One region of the Streptomyces vinaceus genome, then DNA from elsewhere that is predicted to be linked to it. Evidence: riboswitches for the same ligand, from Rfam matches in the RefSeq annotation. Region 1 holds a riboswitch; each other region holds the start of a gene.
The links. Region 1 has a riboswitch for cobalamin ahead of CP980_RS11460 (ribonucleoside-diphosphate reductase subunit alpha). Riboswitches for the same ligand answer to the same signal wherever they lie in the genome.
Positions count from the first base shown of each region.

Region 2: it holds a riboswitch for cobalamin, as region 1 does, so the genes downstream of both, CP980_RS01495 (DUF4430 domain-containing protein) here and CP980_RS11460 (ribonucleoside-diphosphate reductase subunit alpha) in region 1, are expected to answer to the same signal.
Region 3: it holds a riboswitch for cobalamin, as region 1 does, so the genes downstream of both, CP980_RS01510 (prenyltransferase/squalene oxidase repeat-containing protein) here and CP980_RS11460 (ribonucleoside-diphosphate reductase subunit alpha) in region 1, are expected to answer to the same signal.
Region 4: it holds a riboswitch for cobalamin, as region 1 does, so the genes downstream of both, CP980_RS32520 (CoA-acylating methylmalonate-semialdehyde dehydrogenase) here and CP980_RS11460 (ribonucleoside-diphosphate reductase subunit alpha) in region 1, are expected to answer to the same signal.

Region 1 covers NZ_CP023692.1:2,618,037-2,626,798, reverse strand. The annotation lists gene CP980_RS11465 (ribonucleotide-diphosphate reductase subunit beta) at 281-1,297, opposite strand; gene CP980_RS11460 (ribonucleoside-diphosphate reductase subunit alpha) at 1,297-3,693, opposite strand; cobalamin riboswitch at 3,834-3,957, opposite strand; gene CP980_RS11455 (GNAT family N-acetyltransferase) at 4,009-4,509, opposite strand; gene CP980_RS11450 (Uma2 family endonuclease) at 4,588-5,172, shown strand; gene CP980_RS11445 (CstA-like transporter-associated (seleno)protein) at 5,221-5,418, opposite strand; gene CP980_RS11440 (carbon starvation CstA family protein) at 5,415-7,568, opposite strand; gene CP980_RS11435 (GntR family transcriptional regulator) at 7,775-8,539, opposite strand.
Region 2 covers NZ_CP023692.1:321,124-325,135, reverse strand. The annotation lists gene CP980_RS01505 (hypothetical protein) at 1-2, shown strand, start outside; one part of gene CP980_RS01500 (IS5 family transposase) at 20-513, opposite strand; one part of gene CP980_RS01500 (IS5 family transposase) at 513-852, opposite strand; gene CP980_RS01495 (DUF4430 domain-containing protein) at 895-1,383, opposite strand; cobalamin riboswitch at 1,532-1,680, opposite strand; gene metE (5-methyltetrahydropteroyltriglutamate--homocysteine S-methyltransferase) at 1,748-4,012, opposite strand, start outside.
Region 3 covers NZ_CP023692.1:326,123-334,884, forward strand. The annotation lists gene CP980_RS01510 (prenyltransferase/squalene oxidase repeat-containing protein) at 1-961, opposite strand, end outside; cobalamin riboswitch at 1,077-1,204, opposite strand; gene CP980_RS01515 (prenyltransferase/squalene oxidase repeat-containing protein) at 1,536-4,307, shown strand; gene CP980_RS01520 (hypothetical protein) at 4,304-5,218, shown strand; gene CP980_RS01525 (energy-coupling factor transporter transmembrane component T) at 5,223-6,407, shown strand; gene CP980_RS01530 (ABC transporter ATP-binding protein) at 6,404-8,059, shown strand; gene CP980_RS01535 (ECF transporter S component family protein) at 8,056-8,762, shown strand, end outside.
Region 4 covers NZ_CP023692.1:7,207,689-7,216,450, forward strand. The annotation lists gene aceB (malate synthase A) at 1-1,280, opposite strand, end outside; gene aceA (isocitrate lyase) at 1,443-2,732, opposite strand; gene CP980_RS32510 (short-chain fatty acyl-CoA regulator family protein) at 3,118-4,524, shown strand; gene CP980_RS32515 (cobalamin-binding protein) at 4,547-5,467, opposite strand; cobalamin riboswitch at 5,527-5,705, shown strand; gene CP980_RS32520 (CoA-acylating methylmalonate-semialdehyde dehydrogenase) at 5,937-7,436, shown strand; gene CP980_RS32525 (acyl-CoA dehydrogenase family protein) at 7,433-8,584, shown strand; gene CP980_RS32530 (enoyl-CoA hydratase/isomerase family protein) at 8,581-8,762, shown strand, end outside.

The DNA.
Region 1 (8,762 bases):
CGACGAGAGTGGAGGGCATGAACACGCTCCTCGACTACCTCACCGTTCTCGTCCTCGCCGCCCTGCTCCTCGCCCCCGCCCTGTACGGAGTGCTGCGCGAGCGCCGCATCGACCGGCAGCTACGCGCGGCCCAGCAGCTACAGCTAACCTCCGGGCCGCAGCCGGCCCCGCCCGGCCCAGCCGCTCGCGGACATGGCGAAGCGCCCCCGCCCGGGAACCCGGTCACCCGGGTCGTTCTCCCCATGGGCGGGGACGCTGTCGAGCCGCCGGAGCGGAGGACTCAGAAGTCCTCGTCGAGGTCGACCGTGCCCTCGACCGCGACCTGGTAGGCCGACGGGCGGCGCTCGAAGAAGTTCGTCAGCTCCTGGACGCCCTGGAGCTCCATGAAGGAGAACGGGTTCTGGGAGCCGTACACCGCGGGGAAGCCGAGGCGGACCAGGCGCTGGTCCGCGACGCACTCCAGGTACTCGCGCATCGACTCGGTGTTCATGCCCGGCAGGCCGTCACCGCACAGGTCGCGGCCGAACTGGAGCTCCGCCTCGACGGCCTCCTTCAGCATGTCCGTGACCTGCTGCTGGAGCGCGTCGTCGAAGAGCTCCGGCTCCTCCTTGCGGACGGTGTCCACGACCTCGAACGCGAAGTTCATGTGCATGGTCTCGTCGCGGAACACCCAGTTGGTGCCGGTGGCCAGACCGTGCAGCAGACCGCGCGAGCGGAACCAGTACACGTAGGCGAAGGCGCCGTAGAAGAACAGGCCCTCGATGCACGCCGCGAAGCAGATCAGGTTCAGCAGGAAGCGGCGGCGGTCGGCCTGCGTCTCCAGCCGGTCGATCTTCTCGACCGAGTCCATCCACTTGAAGCAGAACTGCGCCTTCTCGCGGATCGACGGGATCTCCTCGACGGCGTCGAAGGCGGCCGCGCGGTCGTCCGGGTCGGGCAGGTAGGTGTCGAGCAGCGTCAGGTAGAACTGGACGTGCACGGCCTCCTCGAACAGCTGGCGCGACAGGTACAGGCGCGCCTCCGGGGAGTTGATGTGCTTGTAGAGCGTCAGCACCAGGTTGTTCGAGACGATCGAGTCGCCCGTCGCGAAGAACGCGACCAGACGGCCGATCATGTGCTGCTCGGCCGGCGTCAGCTTCGCGAGGTCGGCGACGTCCGAGTGGAGGTCGACCTCCTCGACGGTCCAGGTGTTCTTGATCGCGTCCCGGTAGCGCTCGTAGAAGTCCGGGTAGCGCATGGGGCGCAGCGTCAGCTCGAAGCCCGGGTCGAGGAGGTTCTTGTTGTCGGTGGAGCTCATTACTGGCAGGCCTCGCAGGACTCGGGGTTCTCAAGGGAGCAGGCCAGGGCGTCCGCGTCGACGGCCTGCGGGAGTGGGGCGGCGGCGGCCGGCACGGCGCTGCCGGTCGCGGCGCGGGCGATCTTCGTCGCCGGGCGCGAGCGCAGGTAGTACGTGGTCTTCAGGCCCTGCTTCCAGGCGTACGCGTACATCGACGACAGCTTGCCGATGGTGGGCGTCTCCAGGAACAGGTTCAGCGACTGCGCCTGGTCGAGGAACGGCGTACGGGCCGCCGCCATGTCGATCAGACCGCGCTGCGGGATCTCCCACGCCGTGCGGTACAACTCGCGCACCTCGGCCGGGATCCAGCCGAAGCCCTGCACCGAGCCGCTGGACTCGCGCAGCGCCTCGCGGGTCTGCGCGTCCCACACGCCGAGGTTCTTCAGCTCCTCCACCAGGTACGCGTTGACCTGGAGGAACTCGCCGCTCAGCGTCTCGCGCTTGAACAGGTTGGAGACCTGCGGCTCGATGCACTCGTACACACCGGCGATCGAGGCGATCGTCGCCGTCGGGGCGATGGCCAGGAGCAGGGAGTTGCGCATGCCGGACTTCGCGATCCGGGCGCGCAGGGCGTCCCAGCGCTCGGGCCAGTTGAGCTCGACGTCGAAGTGGTCGGGGTGCAGGACGCCGCGGGCGGTGCGGGTCTGCTCCCAGGCCGGCAGGGGGCCGCTGCGCTCGGCGAGGTCGCAGGAGGCCTCGTACGCGGCCAGCATGATGCGCTCGGAGAGCTTGGTGGACAGGGCCTTCGCCTCGGGGGAGTCGAAGGGCATCCTCAGCTTGAAGAAGACGTCCTGGAGGCCCATCGCGCCCAGGCCCACCGGCCGCCAGCGGGCGTTGGAGCGGCCCGCCTGCTCGGTCGGGTAGAAGTTGATGTCCACGACGCGGTCGAGGAAGGTGACCGCGGTGCGGACGGTCTCGTCCAGGCGCTCCCAGTCGATCTCCCCGTCCACCACGAACGCGCCCATGTTGACCGAGCCGAGGTTGCAGACGGCGGTCTCGCCGTCGTTGGTGACCTCGATGATCTCGGTGCAGAGGTTGGAGGAGTGGACGACCGTGCCCGGCTCGGCGGTCTGGTTCGCCGTGCGGTTGGAGGCGTCCTTGAAGGTCATCCAGCCCTGGCCGGTCTGCGCGAGGGTGCGCATCATCCGGCCGTACAGGTCGCGGGCGGGCATGGTCTTGCGGGCCAGGCCCTCGGCCTCGGCCTTGCGGTACGCGGCGTCGAACTCGTCGCCCCACAGGTCGACCAGCTCGGGCACGTCGGCCGGGGAGAACAGCGACCAGTCGGCGTCGGCGTTCACGCGGCGCATGAACTCGTCCGGCACCCAGTGGGCGAGGTTCAGGTTGTGCGTACGGCGCTGGTCCTCGCCCGTGTTGTCGCGGAGCTCCAGGAACTCCTCGATGTCCGCGTGCCAGGTCTCCAGGTAGACGGCGGCGGCGCCCTTGCGGCGACCGCCCTGGTTCACTGCGGCGACGGAGGCGTCGAGGGTCTTCAGGAACGGCACGATGCCGTTGGAGTGGCCGTTCGTACCGCGGATCAGCGAACCGCGGGCGCGGATGCGCGAGTACGAGAGGCCGATGCCGCCGGCGTGCTTGGAGAGGCGCGCGACCTGGTGGTAGCGGTCGTAGATCGAGTCGAGCTCGTCCAGCGGGGAGTCCAGCAGGTAGCAGGAGGACATCTGCGGGTGCCGGGTGCCGGAGTTGAAGAGCGTGGGCGAGGACGGCAGGTAGTCCAGGCGGCTCATCAGCCGGTAGAGCGAGGCGACTTCCTCGACGGCCTGGACGGTGTCGTTCTCCGCGAGGCCGCACGCCACGCGCAGCATGAAGTGCTGCGGGGTCTCGACCACCTGGCGGGTGATCGGGTGGCGCAGCAGGTAGCGGCTGTGCAGGGTGCGCAGGCCGAAGAAGCCGAAGCGGTCGTCGGCGCCCTCGGCGAGCGTGTGCTCGACCAGCGCGTCGAGGCGGCTCGCGTGCAGCGCCACGAACTCGGCGGTGCGGTCCGCGATCAGGCCCTCGCGGTGGCCGACCGCGACGGAGGCGGAGAAGGAGGTGGCCCCCTGGCCCGCGGCTTCCTCGGCGACGGCCAGCGTCAGCAGCCGGGCGGCGAGCCGGGAGTACGCCGGGTCCTCGGAGATCAGACCGGCGGCGGCCTCCGTGGCCAGAGCGCGCAGTTCCGCCTCGTCGGCGGCGGCGCTGCGCCCGCGGAGCGCGGCGGCGGCGACCCGGCCCGGGTCGGTGTCGGGGAGGTCGGCCGTCAGCTCGGTGAGGGTACGCAGCAGCGCGGCCCCAGGTCCCCCGGTCTCGATTCCGGTGTCGGACGGGTCGGACTCGGCGCGCGGTGCGGAAGGCGCGATGGTCACGGGGGGAGCTCTCCCTCGCTCGGCTCCGGGACACCTGCGGCGCGGGTTCGAGCGGGCGCGCGCGGGCATGACGGGGCAGCACCGCGCGGCGTCCACCGGCCCAACCGCGAGGCCCGGACGTATCGACACCCGGTTCGGTCGAGCCGGGCGCACTGTCGGCAGGTCATCGGACTTGCGGTGACACCAATGGGTGTACTTCATACCGTTGCGGGACAGTTCCGGATTCGCACCGGATTCCCCTGCGACGACAGCGAGCACGAGCATACATGTGGGGGCCGCTTCCTGTGCGACCCCCTAGATGTTGTGTCGGCGTGGCTACAGTTCGAGACCGTACGTGAGCAGAGGGAGGTCGGGAACGGGCTCCCAGTCCCGTTCCGGCGTCCGCACGAAGCCGAGCCGTTCGTAGATCCGGTGCGCGCCGACCATGTCCCGCGTGGTCGACAGGACGAGGCGCCGTACGCCCTCGACGGCGCGGGCTCGGTCGATGCAGGCCCGTACGAGGGCCTCCCCGGCGCCCCGCCCGCGGCCCTCCCGGGCGACGGCCAGCATCCGGAACTCGGCCTCGCCGGGCCCGGCGATGTCGCACAGCCGGCTCCCGGGCGCGGCGAAGGCCACGCCGCCGAGGAGCCGGCCGTCGCCCGTCGCGGCGACGAGTATGACCCCGTCGGCGGCGCGCCCCGCCACATCGCGCAGCCGCGCGAGGTACGGGTCGTCCTCGCCGAACGTCAGCAGCCCGTCCCCGAGGTAGGCCTGCGCGGTGAGGTCCCCGAGCGCCTCGTACTCCGCCGCCAGCGCTTCCCTGATCACGATGTCCATGCGGTCGAGTGTGCCGGACGGCTGTCGGTGCCCGGCGCTATCGTCGGTGACAGCACCGTCGAGAAGGGCGAGCGAGGCATGACCGTGATGACAGATCGGCCCCAGATGCTGACCGAAGAGTTCGAGACCGTGGCGCGGATAGCCGCCAGAGAGGTCGAAGGGCTGCGGTTCGAGTTCATCAACGGGAAGCTGGGGGTCAAGGCGGTGCCGGACGGGGACCACGGGACGATCATTGTGTGGTTGTCGCGCATGTGCATGCAGTCGCGGCCGGACCTGTGGTTCTACGCTGAGCAGGGGATCAAGGTCCAGCGGTATCGCAATGGCCGCGCTCGGCCCGATGGCGTCCTGGTGTTGACCGCCTCTCTCGCAGGACATGGGGAATGGGCCGACCCCGACCCCGTGCTGATGGTCGTGGAGGTCACGTCGTACGACACCGACACGGACGCCCGCGACCGACACGAGAAGCCTCGTGGTTACGCGGAGACCGGCATTCCTGTGTACCTGCTCATCGACCGGGAGAAGTGCGAGGTCACCGTCCACAGTGAGCCGGACGGCAGTCGTTACGAGAGCGTCCGCACAGTCCCGTTCGGGAAGGACATCGAAATTCCCGAACCCGTCGGCATCACCCTGCCTACCGAGCCCCTCAAGGAGTGGGTGCACTGAGCGTGCCGAAGGGCCCCGCCGATGCAGCGGCGGGGCCCTTCATGGGCGTCAGCAGCAGCCGAACCCCTCGCGGGGGTCGGCCTCGCGCGCGTCCGTACGGGCGCGTTCGAAGGCGCGGCGGGTCATGACCTGCGCGTCCGGGTCGTGCGTACGGGCGTGCACGACGTAGCGGTCGTACGCCGCCTCGCCCGAGAACTCCCGTACGAAGTACCGCGCCTTCGCCAGCGCCGCGCGGACCCCGCTCACGCCACCGGCTCCTTCGCTCGGCCACCGCCCGAGTCCAGGCCGGCGGCGGCGAGCTCCGCCCGCTCCTCGGGCGTGGCGATGAGCCCGGCCGGGGCGACGATCTTCGACTCGGTCCACGGGACCTCGGAGAGCCTGACCGCCTCCGGGTTGCCGGCGGCCTTCACGCAGGTCCGCGCCGCGTCCAGCAGCACGATGACGATCAGGACCGCGAAGAGCGCCGACAGCACCCCGTCGACCGTGGCGTTCGTGACGATCGTGTGCATCTCGCCCATGTTCTTGGCGGGCGGCAGGACCTTCCCGGCGTCGATCCCGCTCTGGTACTTGTCGCGCTGCGCGAAGAAGCCGACCTTCACGTCGTCGGAGAACACCTTCTGCCAGCTCGCGGTCAGCGTGACGGCAACGTCCCAGGCCAGCGGGACCCCGGTCACCCAGGCCCACTTGAGCCGACCGGACTTCACCAGCAGCGTGGTGCAGACGGCCAGCGCCACCGCGGCGAGCAGCTGGTTCGCGATACCGAACAGCGGGAACAGCTGGTTGATGCCGCCCAGCGGGTCCTTGATGCCGACCCACAGGAAGTAGCCCCAGCCGCCCACGACCACCGCGCTGGCCAGCCACACGCCCGGCTTCCAGCTCACGTCCTTGAAGGACTTGTGCACGTTGCCCAGGGTGTCCTGGAGCATGAAGCGGCCGACGCGGGTGCCCGCGTCGAGGGTGGTCAGGATGAACAGGGCCTCGAACATGATCGCGAAGTGGTACCAGAACGCCTTCAGCCCGGCCCCGCCGACCACGGAGGAGAAGATTTCCGACATTCCGAGTGCGAACGTCGGCGCGCCGCCGGTACGGGACAGCAGGCTGGTCTCCTCGACGTCCTTCGCGGCCTGCGCGAGGAACTCGGGCGAGATGGCGAAGCCGAAGTGCGTCACGGCCTGCGAGGCGGTCTCCACCGTGGTGCCGACGACACCGGCGGGGGAGTTGACCGCGAAGAACAGGCCGGGCTCGATGATGCAGGCCGCGATGATCGCCATGACGGCGACGAAGGACTCGGTCAGCATCGCGCCGTAGCCGATGACCCGGACCTGGGTCTCCTTCTGGATCATCTTGGGGGTGGTGCCCGAGGAGACGAGCGCGTGGAACCCGGACAGGGCCCCGCAGGCGATGGTGATGAAGACGAACGGGAACATCGAACCGGCGAAGACCGGTCCGTCCCCGCGGGCGGCGAAATCGGTGACCGCGGGCATCTTCAGGGTGGGCATGGCGACGACCACGCCGATGGCGAGCAGGGCGATGGTGCCCACCTTCATGAAGGTGGAGAGGTAGTCGCGGGGGGCGAGGAGCATCCACACCGGCAGCACCGAGGCGATGAACCCGTACGCCACCATCCACAGGACCAGCGTCTCCTTCTCCAGCGTGAAGGTGCTCGCCAGCGAGGAATCGGCGACCCAGCCGCCCGCCACGATGGCGAGCAGCAGCAGCGCGACGCCGATGACGGAGATCTCGGTGACCCGGCCCGGGCGCAGCACGCGCAGGTAGAAGCCCATGAAGAGGGCGATCGGGATGGTCATGCCGATGGAGAAGACGCCCCAGGGGGAGTGCGCGAGCGCGTTGACGATGACCAGGGCGAGCACGGCCAGCAGGATGATCATGATGGCGAAGACGGCGACCAGGGCGGCGGCCCCGCCCACCGGGCCGATCTCGTCGCGGGCCATCTGGCCGAGGGAGCGCCCGTCGCGGCGGGTGGAGAAGAAGAGGGTGACCATGTCCTGGACGGCGCCCGCGAAGATGACGCCCGCGACGATCCAGATGGTGCCCGGCAGGTAGCCCATCTGCGCGGCGAGCACGGGGCCGACCAGCGGGCCCGCGCCGGCCACGGCGGCGAAGTGGTGGCCGAACAGCACGCGGCGGTCGGTGGGGTGGAAGTCGACACCGTTGTCAAGGCGTTCGGCGGGGGTGGCCCGGGTCTTGTCCACCTTCAGGACCCGGTCGGCGATGAAGCGCGCGTAGAAGCGGTAGCCGATGGCGTACGAGCCCAGCGCGGCGGCGAGCAGCCAGGCGGCCGAGATCTCCTCCCCGCGCGAGAGGGCGAGGATGCCCCAGCCGAGGGCCCCGACGAGGGCGACGAGCACCCATACGGCGACGGACTTCGGGCTCATGCCGCCCGCCGCGCCACCGCCCGACGCGGAGGGCGAGCCCGTGGCCGTGCCCGGACTCGCCGCGTTCCGTTCTGTACCAGTTGCTTCCGGTTCCGGCATGATCCTCGTCCCCTCGTTGATCATCTGCGTAAAGGCAGGGAATCTACGGGGGCCGCCCGGTGAACGTAAGCCCCCGTCCGTATAGCGGAACGAGAGTCAACTACGAATCAGACGGCGGGGCGCTGGAGTCGGGCGACGAACTTGTAACGATCGCCGCGGTACACCGAGCGGACCCACTCGACCGGTTCGCCGTCGGCGTCGAGGGAGTGGCGGGAGAGCATCAGCATCGGCAGGCCGACGTCGGTGCCCAGGAGGCCCGCCTCGCGGGGGGTGGCCAGGGAGGTCTCGATCGTCTCCTCGGCCTCCGCGAGCCGTACGTCGTACACCTCGGCCAGGGCCGTGTAGAGGGAGGTGTACTTCGCCAGCGACCGGCGCAGCGCCGGGAAGCGCTTGGCCGAGAGGTGGGTGGTCTCGATGGCCATCGGCTCGCCGCTGGCCAGGCGCAGCCGCTCGATGCGCAGCACCCGCCCGCCCGTGGAGATCTTGAGGAGCCCGGCGAGGGTGTCGTCGGCCGTCACGTAGCCGATGTCGAGGAGTTGGGAGGTGGGCTCAAGCCCCTGGGCCCGCATGTCCTCCGTGTACGAGGACAGTTGGAGCGGCTGCGAGACCTTCGGTTTCGCGACGAAGGTGCCCTTGCCCTGGATGCGCTCCAGCCGGCCCTCGACGACGAGCTCCTGGAGGGCCTGGCGCACGGTGGTGCGGGACGTGTCGAATTCGGCCGCGAGCGTCCGCTCCGGGGGCACCGGCGTGCCCGGGGGGAGCGTTTCGGTCATGTCGAGCAAGTGCCGCTTGAGTCGGTAGTACTTGGGCACCCGCGCCGTGCGAGTGGCCGCCCCGCCTTCCGGCTCGGTCGTCGCCCCTTCGGTGGACATCGCCGCCCGCCTTCCCGACTCCAGTTTCGCTGCCGTCACCGGCTCCTCCGATATGTGCGGTCACATCGTGACACGGGTGGGAGGACAGGCCTCCTCCCTCCCCCAGGTGTCGGTCCGGTAACGGACCGATCACCCGCTCATTAGACCCTTGACACCCCTAAAGGTCTAGGCCAAGCTCCGGTTACTGGTCTAAACCAATATGGATCGGATCCCGGCCCCACGG
Region 2 (4,012 bases), 2.3 Mb from region 1:
AAGAAGTGACTTCAACGTGTCACGCCCACATCAGGAGCGAGGCGAGGGAGACGGCTGCTTGGTGGGACTCGGCGGTCTTGTCGTATCGGGTGGCTATCCCGCGCCATTGCTTCAAGCGGTTGAAGCACCGTTCCACGACCTTGCGGTGCTTGTAGACCTCCTTGTCGAAGGCCGGAGGTGGGCCGCCGAGGCTTCCTTTCCGGGCCCGGTTGCGCACCTGGTCGGCACGCTCAGGGATGGTGTGCCTGATGCCGCGGCGCCGCAGCCAGGTGCGGATCGCCTTGGAGCTATAGCCCCTGTCGCCGATGACGCGATCGGGTCTGCTCCGGGGCCGGCCCGGTCCGAGGCGGGGCACCTGGATGGCGTCCATCACCGCGGTGAACCGGGTGCAGTCGTTGGTGTTCCCGCCCGTCAGGACGAATGCGAGCGGGCGGCCGGTCGCGTCGCAGGCGAGGTGGACCTTGCTGGTCAGGCCGCCCCGGGACCGGCCGAGGGCCGGGTTTTGGTGCCCCCTTTTCGGGCCCCGGCGGCGTGCTGGTGGGCGCGGACGATGGTGGAATCGACCGACACCAGCCAGTCGATGTCACCCGCCGCGTCCGCGTTCGCCTGCGCGGCCCGCAGCATCCGGTCGAACGTGCCGTCCGCCGCCCAGCGCCGGAAGCGGGTGTGGAGGCTGGCCCACGGGCCGTACCGCTCGGGCACGTCCCGCCAGGGGACACCGGTGCGGAACTTCCATACGATCCCGTTGAGGACCATCCGGTCGTCCTGCCGGGGCCGCCCCAGCGCAGGCCGGGGCAGCAAGGGACGTATGAGCTCCCACTCGGCATCGGACAGTTCATGGCGGCATATCATCACTCCATGATCCACAACCCAAGATCACTTTGACGACAGGCTCTAGAAGGACGTCCAGGTGAAGGACACCTGATCGCCGGCGCTCAGCTTGAACTGGCAGCCGCCGACCGGGGTGGGGGTGCCGTTGACGGCGATGCTCCAGTAGGCGGAGCCGCCGCCGCTGACGTTCTTTATGGTGTCGACGGAGTAGTCGTCGAAGGACGCGTACCAGGTGCCGTCCCAGGTGAAGCCCTTCTTGTGGGCGGCGTCGTCGAGGGCCGCGGTCGGGGTGGGGACCTTGGACGGGTGGGCGCCGCCGTTGGTGCCGTCGCACTGGTGGGTGCCGCCGGTCACGGTGGTGACGTCGTGGCCCTTGGTCTTGACCTTGCCCTTGAACAGCAGCCCGTCGGGGCCCTGGACGGTCACGTCCACCTTGACCGCCGCGTTCGTGTCCGGCTTGGACTTCGCCTCGGCCGCGGCCGGAGCGGTGGCGAGGGCGAGACCGAGGGCGGCCGTGGTGATCACGGAGCGGCGGACGAGGATCTGGCGCATGGAGAGCCTTCCTGGTGGGATCTTCGGGTCTGCCGGCGCGAACCCTTCGACCCCCACCCGCGCACACCCCGTGCGCACGCCCTGGAGGGGAGCGCACCCGGGTGCCGGGTCAGGCTGGGGCTTCGGACTGCAGACCGTGACAGTGGGAAGCGGTGCACATCCCACCCCGGGTTCTCCGACTCACGGCGCACCGGGCGCCGTTCACGGTTGCAGGTCAGCGCCGGATTCCCACCGGCTTCCCCCAGTTGTGCATGCATTCGGTTGTGTGCTCCGGCCGCGGTGGGCCGGAGCAGAACGCATCGTACGGGCCGAAGAGCAGTGCGTGGAAGCGTACTTCGGCACGCACCGCCCGCGCGTCAGGGGGTCAGTCGCCGGCCGTGAGTTCCGCGCGGACCTCATGCGCGGCCGCGACGAGATGTTCCAGGGAGGCGCGGGTCTCGGTCCAGCCGCGGGTCTTGAGGCCGCAGTCCGGGTTGACCCAGAGCCGTTCGGCGGGGATGGCCCGGAGCCCCCTCCGCAGCAGCGCGGCCGCCTCCTCGGTGCTCGGAACGCGCGGGGAGTGGATGTCCCAGACACCGGGGCCGGCCTCGCGGGGGTAGCCGTGCGCGGCCAGTTCGCCGGCGACCTGCATGTGGGAGCGGGCGGCCTCCAGGCTGATCACGTCGGCGTCGAGGTCGTCGATGGCCTGGACGATATCGCCGAACTCCGCGTAGCACATGTGCGTGTGGATCTGGGTGTCCGGCCGGACGCCGCCGGTGGTGAGGCGGAAGGACTCGGTGGCCCACGCGAGGTACTCGGCGTGGTCGGCCGCGCGCAGCGGCAGGGTCTCCCGCAGGGCGGGTTCGTCGACCTGGATCACCGAGGTCCCGGCGGCTTCGAGGTCGTCGACCTCGTCGCGCAGGGCGAGGGCGACCTGCCGCGCGGTCTCGCCGAGCGGCTGGTCGTCGCGTACGAAGGACCAGGCGAGCATCGTGACCGGGCCGGTCAGCATGGCCTTGACCGGCCTGGACGTCTGGGACTGGGCGTACGTGGTCCAGCGGACGGTCATCGGCTCCGGGCGGGAGATGTCCCCGGCCAGGACCGGCGGCCGGACGTAGCGGGTGCCGTACGACTGCACCCAGCCGTGCTGCGTGGCGAGGTAGCCGGTGAGCTGCTCGGCGAAGTACTGCACCATGTCGTTGCGTTCGGGCTCGCCGTGCACCAGGACGTCCAGACCGGCCTTCTCCTGGAAGGAGAGCACCTCGCGGATCTCGTCCTTGATCCGCTCCTCGTAGCCGGCGGTGCCGATGCGGCCGGCCCGCAGGTCGGCGCGCGCGGTGCGCAGCTCGTTCGTCTGGGGGAAGGAGCCGATGGTCGTGGTGGGCAGCAACGGCAGCCCGAGGAGGGCGCGCTGGGCCGCGGTGCGCTGCGCGTAGGGCTGCGAGCGCCGCCCGTCGGCATCGGTGATCGCGGCGGTACGGGCGCGGACGGCGGGGTCACGGGTGATCGAGGAGGATGCCCGGGACGCCAGGTCGGCGCGGTTGGCGGCCAGTTGGGCCGCGATGGAGTCCGTGCCCCGGGCGAGGCCGCGGGCGAGCGTGGCGATCTCGGTGGTCTTCTGGCGGGCGAAGGCGAGCCAGCGCCGGATCTGCGGATCGATGTCCCGCTCGGCGCTCGCGTCGAGCGGCACGTGCAGGAGGGAGCAGGACGCGGCCACGTCCACCTGGCCGGCGAGGCCCAGGAGGGTACCGAGGGTGGTCAGGGACTTCTGGTAGTCGTTGATCCAGACGTTGCGGCCGTCGACCACACCGGCGACCAGGCGCTTGCCGGGGAGCCCGCCGACGGCGGCGAGGTCGGCGAGGTTCGCGGCGCCGCCCGCCGTGAAATCGAGGGCCAGGCCTTCGACCGGGGCCGCGGCCAGCACCTGGAGGGCCTCGCCGAGCCGGCCGAAGTAGGAGGCGACGAGCAGCTTGGGCCGCTCGGTCAGCGCACCGAGCTCGCGGTAGGCGCGGGCGGCGGCGTTCAGGTCGGCCGGGGTGCGGTCCTGGACCAGCGCGGGCTCGTCCAGCTGGACCCACTCGGCGCCCGCGGCGCGCAGCTCGGCCAGGACCCGGGCGTACACGGGCAGGAGCCGGTCGAGCAGCGTGATCGGCTGGAAGTCGGCGGCCACGCCGGGCGCGGGCTTGGCCAGCAGCAGGTAGGTGAGGGGGCCGACGAGGACCGGGCGGGCGGTGTGCCCGAGCGCGAGGGCCTCCTCCAGCTCGGCGACCTGCTTGCCGGGGTCGGCGGTGAAGACCGTGTCCGGACCGAGCTCGGGGACCAGGTAGTGGTAGTTCGTGTCGAACCACTTGGTCATCTCCAGCGGGGCCACGTCCTGGGTGCCGCGGGCCATCGCGAAGTAGCCGTCCAGGCGGTCGGCCGCGACGGCCGCGCGGTGGCGCTCGGGGACGGCGCCGACCATGACGCTGGTGTCCAGGACGTGGTCGTAGTACGAGAAGTCACCGGTCGGCACCTCGGTGATGCCGGCGTCGGCCAGCTGCTGCCAGTGGGACCGGCGCAGATCTGCCGCGGTCCGCCGCAGGGCGTCGGCGGTGACGCGGCCCTTCCAGTAGCCCTCGACGGCCTTCTTCAGTTCGCGGTGCTGTCCTTG
Region 3 (8,762 bases), 2.3 Mb from region 1:
CGGTCGGCTTGTACTTGAAGCCGCCGGCCGGGTTGTACTGGTTGGCTATCAGGAAGTCGATCGGGGTCTTGCCCGCGACGGTGAGGAAGTCTCCGGTCTGTGGGTTGAAGCCACAGGCGTTGAGGCCCGCGACGCCCCAGCCGTTGGAGCTGGTGTTGACCCCGTACAGGGAGTTGAAGGCACCGGTCGCGGTGACGAGCTTGCTCTTCAGGAAGTTCTTCGCCTGGACGACGTCCGTGTCCGTGTTGGGGACGCCGGAGACGCAGAGGGCCGCCATGGCCGCGCCGGTCATGTCCACATCGCCCGCCGAGTTGAGGACGGTCGGGTTGCCCTCGGCCTTGTTGTAGGTCCAGCCGCCGTCGACGTGCTGGTTGGCGCGGATCCGGGTGACCATCGAGTCCGTGAGCGCCTGCGGAACGCGCGCGCCGCCGGCCTGGGTCTTGGCGCCGCCCAGCGAAAGCGCGGCGAATACGGTGCCGTTGAAGTTCCCGGAGGGGCCGAAGTAGCCCGCCTCCGCCGTCTGCCAGTACGCGTAGATGTTCGCGACCAGGTTGCGGGAGGCCGAGACGCGGGCCGGGTCGATGCCGGCGGCGTACGCGTTCAGCGCGCCGCGCTCGTAGTCGGTGACGACCGGGGAGGCCGACGGCCAGCCGGACGTGGAGAGCAGGTTGCGGTAGACGGACCGGGCGTTCTTCGTGGTGTCGCCACCGGGGTAGACGTCGACGACGGCCGTACCGGCGGCGGCGAAGGCGCTGAACGCCCACTCGTTGGACAGCCCGGAGCCGGCGTACGAACCGTCCGCCGCCTGCAGCGACTTGAGGTAGGCGACCCCATTGGTCTTGGACGCGGCGATCTGCGCGGGCGAGGAGGTCGCGAAGGCGGGCAGCGCGGTGAGGGCCAAGGCGCCGAGCGCGGCGGGCACCGCGAGCGCGAGGCGGCGGGAGGTACGGGGACGGGACATGGCCTGCTCCTGGAATCGGCGGACGCCGACCGCGTCCGGCACGCGCTCCGCCACCGCGCGGGGCGCACGGCGGGGCAAGCCGGAGGGCCGCCGTCCGGAACGCGTGGTACGGCTTCCTGTACTGCATCGCCGTATGGGCATTCGGGCTCGGAGACGGCCCCCGCCGTCCCACACCGCTGCGCGTCAGCTCCGGCTTCTCACCGGATTCCCCCATCTGGCAGCCCAGGACGCTACCTGAGTGATCAAGGCTCCGCCAGCCGCCGCGAGCCGCGCTGCCGGAGGGACGCTGGAGCGTTCGCCGGTGAGACGCATCCCACCTTGACGCTGTCTTTATCGGCGTGTTCCACTCCGACTGATAAGCACTCAGTTCCAGGGGAAGCCGGTCGGAATCCGGCGCTGACCCGCAACCGTAGGCCCGGCACCGCCGGGCGAGCCGGACTGCCTGGAGCCAGGTTTTGCAGCGAGAAACGCCGTCGCGGACTACGGCGTGGTTCGAACGGCTTCCCTTGCGCTCCTCGTGCGACCGAAGCCCTTTGCCACGCACACGTCCGCCCGGCCGACACGAGGGGCCGTGGTGGGGACCGCAGAGCTGGCAGAGCGACGCACGGGGAAAAAGAGGCTGGTGTCGCTGATATCGGCGGTACTGCTGGCCTTCGGCGCGAGCGTCTCCTTGGTCACCGGGAGCCCGTCCGCCGCGGCCGACCCCATCGAGGGCTGCACGGCCACGACCGGCGCGATCGTCGCCGTCGACTTCGGCCCGTTCGGGGGCAAGGTCGAGCGGGGCTGTGACACCACGCCCACCACGGGCTACGACCTGCTCCACGAGGCCGGTTTCACCACCGAGGGCACCGTCCACGACGGCCCGGCCTTCATCTGCCGCATCGGCAAGGGGTCCTTCAACTCCGGTACGCAATACCCCACCGCGGAGAAGGAACCCTGTGTCCTGACCCCGCAGGCCACCGCCTACTGGTCGTACTGGACCGCCTCGCCCGGCCAGCAGAACTGGACCTACAGCCCGCTCGGTGCGATGGCCCGCACCCCGGGGCCCGGCGACGTCGACGCCTGGGTGTTCGGCGGTACGGACGTCGGCGGCACCTCGGGCAAGCCCGCCTTCTCGCCCGCCGACGTCCGCGCGGGGGGCGGCGGCCCCGGCCCGGACCCGTCCGGCCCGACGACCCCGCCCACCGTGGCGCCGGGCACCGTCGACCTGCCCGCCGCCGCCCGCTGGCTCACCGGGAAGCTGACGGACGGCGAGCGCGTCGTCGACGAGGGGGCCACCTCTCCGAACCACCTCCTCACCGCCGAAGCCGTCTACGCCCTCGCGGCCGCCGACCCGAAGAGCCCGGCGGCCCGCAAGGCCGCCGACTTCCTGGCCAGGCCCGCCGAGACGGACGCCTACGCCTACCCGGCCGGAAAGGACGGCATCCCCGACGCGACCGCCGCCGCGCGTCTCGCGCTCGTCGCCGAGTCCACCGGAAAGGATCCCCGCGCGTTCGGCGGACACGACCTGCTCGGGGACCTGGTCAGGTACGTCTGTCCGCGCGACATCGGCGACGGCGACACGATCGACGGCTGCCTCACCAAGGGCGACTTCCGCACCACCGGCCAGTCCGACGCCCAGGCCATGGCCGTCATCGCCCTGCTCAACGGCGGGGTGACGCCCCCGGCCGACGCCGTGAACCGGCTGACCGCCCTCCAGTGCGAGGACGGAGGTTTCACCGGCATCCTCATCCGCCCCGGCGGATGGTGCGACAGCGACGCGAGCTCCACGGCACTGATCGCGCTCGCCCTCAAGCGGGCGGGCGGCCACGACGCCGTCGTCGAGAAGGCCCGCGCGAGCCTGCGGAAGTCGCAGTTGCCGAGTGGCGCGTGGCCCGCCGCCGCGGGCATGACCACCGGCAGCCCGAGCGCCACCGGCTGGGCGGCCCAGGCCCTGCGCGCCCTCGGCGACACCCCGTACGCCGACGCGGGTCTGTTCTGGCTCTCCAAGCAGCAACTCCCCGGAGGCGGCTTCGCCTTCGAGGAAGGGCTCACCGACCCGCAGGTGTTCCCCACCGCGCCGGCCGTCCTCGCGGCCGCCCACAGCGACCTGGTGGCGCTGACCGCCAAGAAGACGGAACCGAGCCCCGAGCCGAGCGACCCCGGGCCGTCGCCCTCCCCGAGCGGCTCCCGTCCGCCGCTCCCGCCCGGTGACGGACCCGACCTCAAGAAGGCCACGGCGTACCTGACCCACCCCGGCCGACTGGTCCAGGGCCGCTACTACGAGAGCTCCCCGGGCTTCGCCACGTACGGCCTGACCATCGACGGCGCCTACGCGCTCGCCGCCGCCGGCACCGACGACGCCACCCTGCGCAACATCGTCGACTTCCTCGACAAGGGCGGCAAGGACGGCCAGGGGCGGACGGTCCACGCCTGGACCCTGATCGGTACGAAGTACGCCGTCGGCGGCGCCATCGGCAAGACCGCGCTCCTCGCCGAAGCGGTCGGCCGAAACCCCCGCGCCTTCGGCGGACAGGACCTGATCGGGGCCCTCGCGAAGGACACCTGCCGGGCCAGGAACCTCGACGCCGTTCCCTTCTGCGGCGGAAAGGGCGCCTACGGGAACGCCAAGTCCGTCTTCGACCAGTCCCTCGGCGTCATCGCGCAGGTCCGCGCGGGCGAGAACGCGGCCGCCGCCGAACCCATCGCCTATCTCAAGAGCCTCCAGCGGCCCAACGGGTCCTTCGGAAGCATCCTCGTCGACAAGAGCGACGACGAGGTGGACTCCACGGCCATGGCCGCCATGGCCCTGGACCTGCTGCCCGACGCGGACGCGCAGGCGGCCGTGGACAAGGCCGTCGCATGGCTGGCGGCCCGGCAGATGGACGACGGCGGTTTCCCCGGCGCCTCGGGCGACTCAGTCAACTCCACCGCCCTCGCCGTCCAGGGCATGTCCCTGGACGCGCGGAAGTACGGTGCGCAGATCGCCAAGGCCCGCACGTTCCTGGCGACGCAGCAGAACGGCGACGGCGGGTTCAACATCGCCAGGGACGCGCAGCCCGGATCCGACGTCCGCGCCTCCACCCAGGCCCTCGGCGGCGCCACCGGCATCTCCTTCGCCACCCTCAACCGCAGCCTCGACGGCACCACCCCGCAGCCCGTCCCCACCGCCACGAGCGGCGCTCCCGTCATCGTGACCCCGGGCGGGGAGACGGCCGGCGGCGGTTCGGGGGCGGGTGGCGCTCTCGCCTCCACCGGCGCCCAGGTCGGCGCACTGGCCGCCGCCGCGGTGGCCCTGGTCCTCGGCGGCTGGGGCGCGGTCCGCGTCGCCCGCCGCCGGCGCGGGTCGACGGGAGGCCGGGCGTGACGCACCACCGCGCGCGGCGGGCCCTGGCCCGTACGGCGGCCGCCCTGGGGCTGACGGTGGCGGCGCTCGCCGCCACCGCGGCCCCGGCGGGCGCCGCCCCGCAGCCCATCGGCCAGTGCACCACCTCCTCCGGAGCCGTCCTCGCCGTGGACTTCGGCCACTGGGGCGGGCCCGTCTACCGCTCCTGCGGGACGACACCCACCACCGGCTACGAACTCCTCAACGAGGGCGGCTGGGCCACCACCGGAACGGGCCACGACGGTCCGGCGTTCATCTGCCGCATCGGCTACAGCGGGCACCAGGGCGGCAAGCAGTACCCGACCCCGGAGCAGGACGACTGCGTCCTGACCCCGCCCGCCTCCGCCTACTGGTCGTACTGGCACGCGAACCCCGGCCGGAACACCTGGGAGTACAGCCGGCTCGGCGCCATGCTCTACAAGCCGGAGCCGGGCAGCGTCGACCTGTGGACCTTCGGCGCCACGGACATCGAGGGCACCCAGGGCCGGCCCCGGGTCACCCCGGACCAGCTGCGCGCCCACAACGACCGGCCCACGGGCGCACCCCAGCCCCAGGACACCCGGACGGCGGCTCCCCTGCCGCCCGGCGTCAACACCGGGCCCAGGCCGGAGAATCCGCCGCCGGCCGATCCCGGACCGTCGGCGCCGGCAAGTCCCTCGCCCTCCCCCTCCGCCTCGGAGAGCGCCTCGCCCACCCCTTCGGCACCGCCCTCCCCCGGCGCACCGGCCGCGGCCGCGCCGGCCCCCGGCCCCCAAGTCGTCGAGGCGGCTCCGGCAGCCGACGCCGAGCACGACGCGGGCTCGTACCTGCCCGCCGTCGCCACCGGAGCGCTGGTGCTGCTCATCGGCGCCGCCGCCGTCTACGCGGCCAAGCGTCGCCGTCGTACGGAGTAGCGGCGTGTCCCGTACCACCACGGTCGCGGCCGAGCCGCCCGTGTCCGGCCTCGCGCCGGGCGCGGGCGGCCGCCGGCTGCCCCGCACTCTGCACCCCGTCGCCTGGTGGATCTGGGCCCTGGCCCTCGCCACCGCCGTCAGCCGCACCAACAATCCGCTGCTGCTCTTCCTCGTCCTCGCGGTCCTCGGTTACGTCATCACCATGCGCCGCACCGAGGCCCCCTGGGCCCGCGGCTTCCCGTACTACCTCTACCTGGCACTCACGGTCGTCGCGATCCGGGTCACTTTCCGGGCGGTCTTCGCCACCGGCGTCACACCCCGCGACCACTTCCTGTTCTCCCTCCCCCACATCCCCACGCCCGACTGGTACGCGGGCATCCGGCTCGGCGGTCCGGTCTCCCTCGAAGCGCTGCTGTCGGCCGCGACCGACGGGCTGCGCCTGGCCTGCATGCTGTGCTGCATCGGCGCGGCCAACACCCTGGCCAACCCCAAGCGCGCACTGCGGGTGCTCCCGGGCGCCCTGTACGAACTCGGCGTCGCCGTCACCGTGTCCATCAGCGTCGCGCCCCAACTGGTCGCGAGCGTCCAGCGGGTGCGCCGCGCCCGCAGGCTCCGGGCCGGGCGTACGAGGGGTCTGCGCGCGCTGCGCGGCATCGTCGTCCCCGTCCTCGAAGACGCCCTGGAGCGCTCCCTGCGCCTCGCGGCCGCGATGGACTCCCGCGGCTACGGCCGCGCCGGCACCGCGACCCGCCGCTCCCGCCGCCTGACCGGCGCCCTCATGCTGCTCGGCATGTGCGGCCTGTGCGCCGGGGCGTACGGGCTCCTCGACGCGACCGCGCCCAAGCTGCTCGGCCTGCCCGCACTGGGGGCCGGCGGAGCGCTGTGCGTGGCCGGGCTGCGGCTCGGCGGGCGCCGGATCACCCGGACCACGTACCGTCCCGACCCGTGGCGGGCGGCCGAATGGGCCGTGGCCGGGTGCGGGGTGCTGTCCGCGGTGCTGCTGTTCGGCAACGCGGGGTTCAACGCCGCGGAGCTGAACCCCTCCATCTACCCGCTCAGCTGGCCGACCCTGCCGCTGGTGCCGGCCGCCGCGATCCTGCTCGCCGGGACGGCCGGGTTCCTGGCTCCGCCCCCGACGGCCCCCGCCCGGCCGGCCGTCCCCGTACAGCGCACCGAGGAACCCAAGTGATCCACTTCGACCAGGTCACCGTCCGGTACGAGGACACGGCAGAACCGGTACTGCGGGAGGTGAACCTCACCGTCGAGGAGGGCGAACTCTGCCTCGTCGTCGGTCACACGGGCGTCGGCAAGTCCACCCTCCTGGGGGCCGTCAACGGACTCGTCCCGCACTTCACCGGCGGCACCCTCTTCGGCCGGGTCACGGTCGACGGCCGGGACACCGCCGAGCACCCGCCCCGCGAACTCGCCGATGTCGTGGGCGTGGTGGGCCAGGATCCGCTCGACGGGTTCGTCACCGACACCGTCGAGGAGGAACTCGCCTACGCCATGGAGCAGCTGGCGGTCGCGCCCGCCACCATGCGCAAGCGCGTCGAGGAGACCCTGGACCTGCTGGGTCTCGCCGACCTGCGCCATCGCGCCCTCCACGAGCTCTCCGGCGGCCAGCAGCAACGGGTCGCGATCGGCTCCGTGCTCACCGCGCACCCCCGGGTCCTGGTCCTGGACGAGCCCACCTCCGCCCTGGACCCGACGGCCGCGGAGGAGGTCCTGGCGGCCGTCACCCGGCTCGTCCACGACCTCGGCGTCACCGTGCTCCTCGCCGAACACCGCCTGGAGCGCGTGGTCCAGTGCGCCGACCGCGTCATCCACCTCCCCGGCGACGGCCGCGTGGTGTCCGGGCCGCCCGCCGAGATCTTCCGTACGTCGTCCATAGCCCCGCCCATCGTGGAACTCGGGCGCGCCGCCGGCTGGTCCCCGCTCCCCCTGTCCATCCGCGACGCCCGCCGCGCGGCCGCGCCCCTGCGCACACGGCTGGCCGGTACGACTCCCCCGCCGGTGCGGCCGGCACCCGCCCCGGACCCCGCCCTTCTCCTGAAGGCCCGCGGGGTGACGGTGGCCTATCACGGCGTCCCGGCCGTCCGGGAAGTCGACCTCGATCTGCGCGGCGGCGAGATCACCGCGCTGATGGGCCGCAACGGCTCGGGCAAGTCCTCCCTGCTCTGGGCGCTCCAGGGCTCAGGGCCCCGCAAGGCCGGCACAGTGCTCGTCCCCGCCACCGACGGGGGCGAGGACGGCGACCCGCGGAAGCTGTCCGCGGCCGCAGCCCGCCGACTCGTCGGCCTGGTCCCCCAGACCCCCACGGACCTGCTGTACCTGGAGAGCGTCGAGCAGGAACTCGACCAGGCCGACGCGGAATCGGCGGTCGGCTCCGAGGCACCGGCCGCACGCGAGATCCTCGACCGCCTCGCACCCGGCATCGACGACGCCACCCACCCCCGCGACCTGTCCGAGGGCCAGAAGCTCGCCCTCGCCCTCGCCATCCAGCTGTCGGCGGCTCCCCGGGTGGTGCTCCTCGACGAGCCGACCCGCGGCCTCGACTACCGGGCCAAGGAACAGCTGATCGCCATCGTCGACGACCTCGCGGCTCAAGGGCGCGCGATCGTCATCTCCACGCACGACGTCGAGTTCGTGGCCCGTGCGGCCGACCGGGTCGTCGTCATGGCCGAGGGAGACGTCGTCGCGGACGGCCCCACCACGGAGGTCATCGTCGCCTCTCCCGTGTTCGCACCCCAGGCGGCCAAGATCCTCTCGCCCCTCCCCTACCTCACGGTCGCCCAGGCGGCCTCCGCCTTCCCCCGCGACGAGACGGACCCGGCCCGATGACCGCTGCCGCGCGCACCCCAGCCATCCGCATCAACGCGCGGGCGGGCGTCGTCATCGCCATGGCCGCGTTCCTCGGGATCGTCGCGTTCTTCTGGCCGTTCCTCGTCGCACCGGGCAAGTTCGGCTCCCACTACGCCCCACCGCTCATCTTCGGCGTCCTGCTGGTCGTCGTCCTGTGCGTGGTGATCTCGGAGATCGCCGAGGGCGGCATCAACTCCAAGGCCCTGGCCATGCTGGGCGTCCTGTCCGCCGTCAACGCCGCGATCCGCCCGCTGGGCGCGGGCACGGCCGGCATCGAGACGGTCTTCTTCGTCCTCGTCCTGGCCGGCCGGGTCTACGGCCCGGGCTTCGGGTTCACCCTCGGCTGCACCTCGCTGTTCGCCTCCGCCCTCATCACCGGCGGGGTCGGTCCCTGGATGCCGTACCAGATGTTCGGCTGCGCCTTCGTCGGCATGCTCGCGGGCTTCCTCCCCCAGGCGTCCGGCCGCCGGGAGATCGTGATGCTCGCGTTCTACGGCTCAGCCTCCGGCTACCTGTTCGGCTTCCTCCTCAACCTCTCCTTCTGGCCGTTCTCACTCGACCCCAACAGCTCGATCGCCTACCTGCCCGGCCTCCCGTTCACCGAGCAGTTCCACCGCTACCTCGCCTTCGACCTCGCCACCTCCCTGGGCTGGGACACCGGTCGCGCCGTCACCAACTTCCT
Region 4 (8,762 bases), 4.6 Mb from region 1:
AGTGCCACGGTCACGTTGGAGCGAAGGCCTTCGGAGGTCGGCGGGGCAGCGATCCGACGGACCGACAGCAGGTCGGCGGCGGCGACTTCGACGTCCTCGCGCGTGCGCTCCAGCTGGTTCGGCCGCTCTCCCAGCACGTTGTCGAAGACCTCGCGGCAGACGGGGACGAGGCCGGGGTGGGCCACCCAGGAGCCGTCGAAGCCGTCCTCGGCCTCGCGCTCCTTGTCGAGGCGGACCCTGGCGAGGGCGGCGGAGTGGGCCTGCGCGTCCTTGCCCGGGACGTGGGCGGCCATGCCGCCGATGGCGTGGGCTCCGCGCCGGTGGCAGGTGCGGACGAGGAGTTCGGTGTACGCCCGCAGGAAGGGGGCGGTCATGGTGACCGAGGACCGGTCGGGGAGCTGGAAGTCGGTGCGGTGGCCGAAGGTCTTGATGAGGCTGAAGAGGTAGTCCCAGCGGCCCGCGTTCAACCCGGCACTGTGCTCGCGCAGCTGGTAGAGGATCTCCTCCATCTCGAACGCGGCGGTGATCGTCTCGATCAGGACGGCGGCGCGCACGGTGCCGCGCGGGATGCCGAGCAGCTCCTGGGCGAACAGGAAGATGTCGTTCCACAGACGGGCCTCGTACCGGTTCTCCAGCTTGGGGAGGTAGAAGTACGGGCCGTGGCCGGCGTCGATCTGGCGCTGCGCGCAGTGGAAGAAGTACAGGCCGAAGTCGACGAGCGAGGCGGACACGGGACGGCCGTCGATCTCCAGGTGTTCTTCGAGGAGGTGCCAGCCGCGCGGGCGGACCATGATGGTCGCGAGGTCCGGCCCGAGCCGGTACTCCTTGCCCTCCGGGGTGGTGAAGTCGATCCGCCGCTCGATCACGTCGAGCAGGGTCAGCTGACCGCCGATGACGTTTTCCCAGGTGGGCGAGGTGGCGTCTTCGAGGTCGGCCATCCACACCCGGGCTCCGGAGTTGAGGGCGTTCACGGCCGTCCGGCGGTCGGGCGGCCCGGTGATCTCGACGCGGCGGTCGGTGAGGCCCGGCGCCGGCGGCGCGACCCTCCACTCGGCGTCGTCCCGGATCGCGCGCGTGGCGAGGGGGAAGACGAGCGGGGTACCGCCGGCCAGGTGGGTCGAGCGGCGGACGCGCTCCTTGAGGACCTCCAGGCGCCGGGAGTGGAACGCGTCGTCGAGCCGGGTGATGAAGTCCAGGGCCCCGGGGGTCAGGATCTCGTCGTGGCGGTCGCCCGGTGTCCCGAGGACCTCGACGCGGCGGGTCGGTGCGTGGATGGACATGCGGGTCTCCTCCAGGAGACGGGAGGGCCGGACGGAGGTGGTCCCCCGGCCTTCGCGGAACGCGGGTGACGGTGCGGGAGGGGTGCCCGGGTGGTGCTGCGCGTACGCGGGCACCCCGGCCCTGCGGCGGGGTGGAGCGTGCGGGGTTCCGCCGGACACCCCCTAGTGGAACTGCTCTTCCTCGGTGGAGCCCGTGAGGGCGGTGGTGGAGGAGGCGGGGTTGACGGCGGTGGAGACCAGGTCGAAGTAGCCGGTGCCGACCTCGCGCTGGTGCCTGACGGCGGTGAAACCGTGCTCCTGGGCGGCGAATTCGCGCTCCTGGAGGTCCACGTAGGCGGTCATGCCGTGCTCGGCGTAGCCCCGGGCGAGGTCGAACATGCCGTGGTTGAGGGAGTGGAAGCCGGCCAGGGTGATGAACTGGAAGCGGTAGCCCATCGCGCCGAGTTCGCGCTGGAACTTGGCGATCTGGTCGTCGTCCAGGGCCGCCTTCCAGTTGAAGGACGGCGAGCAGTTGTAGGCCAGCATCTGGTCCGGGTAATGCGCGTGGACCGCCTCGGCGAACTCGCGGGCCTGGGCGAGGTCCGGGGTGCCGGTCTCCATCCAGATGAGGTCGGCGTACGGGGCGTAGGCGAGCCCGCGGGCGATGACCGGGGCCATGCCGTTCCGGACGCGGTAGAAGCCCTCGGCGGTGCGCTCGCCCGTGCAGAACTGCGCGTCGCGCTCGTCGACGTCGCTGGTCAGCAGGTTCGCGGCGAGGGCGTCCGTACGGGCGATGATCAGGGTCGGGGTGTCCGCGATGTCGGCGGCCAGACGGGCCGCGTTCAGCGTGCGGATGTGCTGGGAGGTCGGCACGAGGACCTTGCCGCCGAGGTGGCCGCACTTCTTCTCGGAGGCCAGCTGGTCCTCGTAGTGGATGCCGGCCGCGCCCGCCGCGATCATCGCCTTGGTCAGCTCGAAGGCGTTCAGCGGGCCGCCGAAGCCGGCCTCGGCGTCCGCGACGATCGGCGCGAGCCAGTCGGTCGTGTCGGCGCCGCCCTCGGCGGTGGCGATCTGGTCGGCGCGCAGCAGCGCGTTGTTGATCCGACGCACCACCTGGGGAACGGAGTTGACCGGGTAGAGGCTCTGGTCGGGGTAGGTGTGGCCGGCCTGGTTGGCGTCGGCGGCGACCTGCCAGCCCGAGAGGTAGATGGCCTGGAGTCCGGCCCGCACCTGCTGGACGGCCTGGCCGCCGGTGAGGGCGCCGAGGGCGTGGACGTAGTCCTGCTCGTGGAGCCGGCGCCACAGCCGCTCGGCGCCGCGCCGCGCCAGGGTGTGCTCCTCGCGGACGCTGCCGGAGAGCCGGACGACGTCCTCGGCGGTGTGGGTGCGCTCGATGCCCGCCCACCGGGGATCCGTCGACCAGCGCTCGGCGAGGTCCGCTGCCGCTGCCGTCGCGTTCGTCGTGTCTGCCATGACCGTCACCGTCTCCGTGAGTTGCCGGGTGATGCCTCCACACCCGTCATGGGTGCGAAGTATTGGCACGAAGTGCCATGCGAGGGGATAGCGGCCCGCCGAACCGGTGTGGAACGAGCCGAGCAATGTTGCCGAACCACCTCGTCAGAACCTCACCAGAACCTGCCGAATCTCCGATATCAGGGCGTGAATCGGGCCCGGTGGGCGCTGTCGGTGCCGCCTGTTCCGGCGGGCCGCAGGACGACTCTCTCAGCGACACCCAGTGCCATCAATCGTGGACGGCTGCCAAGTTCTGCGAATCTTTTCCCGTCCGTTTGCCAAGTCTGCGAAGACCCCTGGGCGGGGACGGGCGCGTAGGGTGAGGTCCGCATACGAGGGAGGGGCGATGAGCAAGACGTACGCGGGCGCGAGGCTGCGGCGGCTGCGCGAGGAGCGCCGGATGAGCCAGGCAAACCTGGCCAGGGTCCTGGCGATCTCGCCGAGCTACCTGAACCAGATGGAGCACGATTCCCGCCCCCTGACGGTGCCCGTCCTGCTCAGGCTGACCGAGGCCTTCGGCGTCGACCCGGGCTTCTTCTCGGAGCGCGACACCAGCCGCCTGGTCGCGGACCTGCGCGAGGCGCTGGCCGGCGAGGTGGCCGAGGCCCGGGTCTCGGCCTCGGACCTGGCCGAGCTGGCGTCCCGGATGCCCGCCGTCGCCCAGGTGCTCCTCGACCTCGGCCGGCGCGGCCAGCTCCTCGCCGAGCGGTTGGCCGGGGCCGACGGCGACCGGGAGGGGCTGCCGGGGGCCGGTGGGCCGCGCTCTCCCCACGAGGAGATCCGGGAGTTCTTCTACCGCCGCCAGAACTACCTCCACGACATCGATCTCGCCGCCGAGGACCTGGCCCGCGCCATACGGATCCGGCCCGGGGAGGTCGTGCGGGCGCTGTCCGCGCGCCTCGCCGACCGCCACGGCGTACGGACGGCCGCCGATTGCGAGAACCTGCACCACTACGACGACTCCGCCCGCGTGCTGCACCTGTCCTCGGGGCTACGGCCGGGCCAGCAGGCCTTCCGGATGGCCACGCAGCTCGCGCTGCTGGAGCACGCCGAGGAGCTGGACGGGCTCGCGTCGGACTTCGCGCCCGGCTCCACCGCGCACGGGTTGGCCCGGATCGGCATCGCCAACTACTTCGCCGCCGCGCTGATCCTCCCGTACAAGGCGTTCCACAGCGCCGCAGAGGCATTCCGCTACGACATCGAACGCCTGACAGACCACTTCGGCATCGGCTACGAGACGGTCTGCCACCGCCTCAGCACTCTGCAACGCCCCAGGCTGCGCGGGGTGCCCTTCTCGTTCGTCCGGGTGGACCGGGCGGGCAACATGTCCAAGCGGCAGTCCGCCACCGGATTCCACTTCTCCCGCGCGGGCGGCACCTGCCCGCTCTGGAACGTCTACGAGGCCTTCGCCGCGCCCGGCCGGATCCACGTCCAGGTCGCCGCCATGCCCGACGGGCAGCGCCACCTGTGGACAGCCCGCGCGGTCACGCGCCATCGCGGCGGCTGGGGCCAGCCCGGCAAGACCTTCGCCATCGGGCTGGGCTGCGAGATCCGGCACGCCTCCCGGCTCGTGTACTCCGACGGCCTCGACCTGGACAACACCGCGGCCGCGACGCCCATCGGCATGGGCTGCCGACTCTGCGAGCGGCTCGACTGCCCCCAGCGGGCCGTCCCGCCCCTCGGGCGTCCGCTGGCCGTGGACGAGAACACCAGCACCTTCGTCCCGTACCAGGTCGCCGACCGCCCGGAGTAGGGCCCGGCCGCAGGAACCGGCCTCAGGAACCGCCCAGCCGGGAAGCCTCCGCCGCCGTCACCGGCTCGCCGGCCCGGACCCCGTGCAGGACGTGCGCCAGAACCTCCGCGCCGCGCACGACGCGGGGGCCCGGCCGGTTGAAGTAGGCGGGGCCGTCCACCACCCACACCGCGCCGGCCCGTACCGCGGGCAGTTCCTCCCAGCCGGGCAGGGACGTCAGCAGCTCCCGTTCGCGTACGGTGCGCTCCGGGGCGAACCCGCAGGGCAGCAGGAGCAGCACGTCCGGGCGGGCGGCCCGGACCGTCTCCCAGTCCATGGGCCGGGTGTGCTCGCCCGGGGCGGCGATCAGCGCCTCGCCGCCCGCGTACGTGATCTGCTCGGGCACCCAGTGCCCGGCCGGCCAGAGCGGATCCAGCCATTCGATCGCCACGACCCGGGGGCGCGGCCGCCCCGAGGTGAGCCCGCGTACGGCGTCCAGCCGGTCGGCGAGTTCCGCCCGCCGGGCCCGCGCGTGATCCGGTACGCCGAGCAGCTCACCCACCGTGACCAGGCAGTCCAGCACGTCGCCGAGAGTGCGCGGCTCCAGGCTGAGCACACGGGGCCCGCCGTCCAGGACGCGCACGGCCCGGCTGACCCCCGCGTACGAGACGGCGCAGACGTCGCACAGGTCCTGGGTCAGGACCACCTCGGGGGCCAGGGCGCCGAGGGCGTCGGTGTCGAGCGTGTACAGCGAGGAGCCGCTGTGAGCGGCGCCGCCGACCGCGTCGGAGATCTCCCGGCTGGTCAGGGCGTCGGAGGAGAGCCCGGCGGACGTCACCACCGGTACCCCGGCCACGGCCTGCGGAGGCCAGTCGCACTCGTGCGTACGGCCCACCAGATCGGCGGCGAGGCCGAGTTCGGCCACGATGTCGGTGGCTGCCGGGAGCAGCGAGACGATGCGCATGCCTTGAGCGTAGATCGAGCCGCGGAGTGGGGGTGGACTTACTAGGACGTCCAACTATATGTTCGTGACAAGCCCGCGGTGCAGGGAAGCCGGTGTGAATCCGGCGCGGTCCCGCCACTGTGACTGGGGAGTGCGTTCTTCAGCAGGTCAGGCCACTGACGGAAACCATCCGTCGGGAAGGCCGGAGAACGCGCGTCGATCCGGGAGCCAGGATACCGGCCGTGGGGTGTTCCGTGTTGTCCACGAGGATGGAGCAGACACGCATGGCACCGGTACGTGACCACGGCCCTGGTGATCCGGCGGAGTACCCGAACGGCGAGGGCCTGTCCTCGCGTTCGTGACTCGACGAGGGCGCCCCCGGCCCTTTCCTGTCCCCGCGGCGAGCCCGCAGTGCGCACCCCGATCGGTGCCGGACTGCGGCAGCGCCGCGCCTTCCTCGGATCCTCACCTGACGAGAGAGCAGGCATCGATGGTCCGCGAGCTCACCCATTTCATCGGCGGAAAGCACACCACCGGCACCTCCGGTCTCTTCGCCGACGTGTACGACCCCAACACCGGCACCGTCCAGGCCCGGGTCCCCCTGGCGGGCCGCGCCGACACCGAGGCGGCGATCGCGTCCGCCGAGGAGGCCCAGGAGGAATGGGGCCGGTGGAACCCTCAGCGGCGCGCCCGCGTCCTGCTGCGCTTCCTCGAACTCATCGAGGGCGAACGCGAGTCGCTGGCCCGGCTGCTGTCCTGTGAGCACGGCAAGACCGTCGCCGACGCCCACGGTGACCTCCAACGCGGCCTGGAAGTAGTGGAGTTCGCCGCCGGGATCCCGCACCTCCTCAAGGGCGAGTTCACCGACAACGCCGGCACCGGCATCGACGTGCACTCGCTGCGCGCGCCGCTGGGCGTCGTGGCCGGGATCACCCCGTTCAACTTCCCCGCGATGATCCCGCTGTGGCAGGCCGCGCCCGCCCTGGCCTGCGGAAACGCCTTCATCCTGAAGCCCTCCGAGCGCGCCCCCTCCGTACCCCTGCGGCTGGCCGAACTGTTCCTGGAGGCCGGCCTGCCGCCCGGCGTGCTCAACGTCGTCAACGGCGGTAAGGAAGCCGTGGACACCCTGCTCGAAGATCCCCGGGTCCAGGCCCTCGGATTCGTCGGGTCGACCCCCGTCGCCGCGCACGTCTACGCCACCGCCGCCGCGCACGGCAAGCGCGCCCAGTGCTTCGGCGGCGCCAAGAACCACATGATCGTGATGCCGGACGCCGACCTCGACCAGGCGGTGGAGGCCCTGATCGGTGCCGGCTACGGCTCCGCGGGTGAGCGCTGCATGGCCATCGCCGTCGCCGTGCCCGTGGGCGAGGAGACCGCCGACGCCCTGGTGGCGAAGCTGAAGGAGCGCATCGCCGCCCTGCGCATCGGCACCTCCGACGACCCGGAAGCCGACTTCGGGCCGCTGGTCAGCCAGGACGCCCTCGACCGGGTCCGGCGCTATGTGGACATAGGCGTCGACGAGGGCGCAGAACTCGCCGTGGACGGCAGGGGTTTCACCCTCCCCGGGCACGAGACCGGGTACTTCGCCGGAGCCACCCTCTTCGACCGGGTGACCCCGCAGATGCGGATCTACCGCGAGGAGATCTTCGGCCCGGTGCTGTCCGTCGTACGGGCCCGCGACTACGAGGAGGCCCTGCGCCTGCCCACGGAGCACCCGTACGGCAACGGCGTCGCGATCTTCACGCGCGACGGGGACACGGCACGCGACTTCACCCGCCGGGTGGGCGCCGGCATGGTCGGTGTCAACGTGCCGATCCCCGTACCGGTGGCCTACCACACCTTCGGCGGCTGGAAGCGGTCCGGCTTCGGCGACCTCAACCAGCACGGGCCCGACTCGATCCGCTTCTACACCCGCACCAAGACCGTCACCTCGCGCTGGCCCTCCGGGGCCAAGGAGAGCGCGAGCTTCACCATCCCGACGATGGGATGAGCGCCGTGACCACCCTCACGCAGGACCAGCTCGCCCTCGCCGAGGTCACCCTCGATTTCGCGCAGGAACACCTGGCCCCGCACGCCGTCGCCTGGGACCGGGACAAGCACTTTCCCGTCGACGTCATCCGACGGGCGGCCTCCCTCGGCCTCGGCGGGGTCTACGTCCGCGAGGAGCACGGCGGTTCGGGACTCAGCCGCAGCGACGGCGTCCTCGTCTTCGAGACGCTCGCCACCGGGTGCCCCTCCATCGCCGGATACCTGTCGATCCACAACATGGTCGCCTGGATGGTGGACCGCTACGGGGACGACGGACAGCGCCGGCGCTGGCTGCCCGCCCTGTGCGCCGCCGACACGCTGGGCAGCTACTGCCTGACCGAGCCCGGAACCGGCTCCGACGCCAGCGCCTTGCGCACCCGCGCCGTATGGGACGGGGACCACTACGTCCTGACCGGCGTCAAGCAGTTCATCTCCGGCGCCGGAGCGGCCGGCGTGTACCTCGTCATGGCCCGGACCGGACAGGCGGGCCCCCGGGGGATCTCGGCGTTCGTCGTCGAACGGGACGACCCCGGAGTCTCCTTCGGTGCCAACGAGCGGAAGATGGGCTGGAACGCCCAGCCCACCCGGCAGGTGGTCCTCGACGGGGTCCGCCTGCCGGCCGACCGCCGGCTCGGCGCGGAGGGCGACGGCTTCCGCATCGCCATGCACGGCCTCAACGGCGGACGCCTCGGCATCGCCGCCTGCTCGCTCGGCGGAGCCCAGAGCGCTCTGGACCGGAGCCTGGCCCACCTCGCCGACCGCGAGGCCTTCGGATCCCCGCTGCTGGACGCGCAGGCGCTGCAGTTCCGGCTGGCGGACATGGCCACCGGGCTGGCCGCGGCCCGCGCCCTGCTCCGTACGGCCGCCGAGGCACTCGACGCGGGGGACCCGAAGGCCGCGGAACTGTGTGCGATGGCCAAGCGGTTCGCCACCGATACGGGTTTCGCCGTGGCCGACGAGGCACTCCAGCTCCACGGCGGCTACGGCTACCTGAGTGAGTACGGCATCGAGAAGATCGTCCGCGATCTGCGGGTGCACCAGATCCTGGAAGGGACCAACGAGATCATGCGTGTCATCGTCGCCCGCGGCCTGACGGAGGCCCTGCGATGAGCGAAGGAGAAGAGGTTCTCGTCCGCACGGAGGGCCACTGCGGTCGCCTCGTCCTCAACCGCCCCAAGGCGCTCAACGCCCTCAACCACTCCATGGTGTTGAGGATCGAGGAAGCCCTGACCGCCTGGCGGGACGACCCCGCCGTGGAGACGGTGGTGATCTCCGGGGCGGGGGAGCG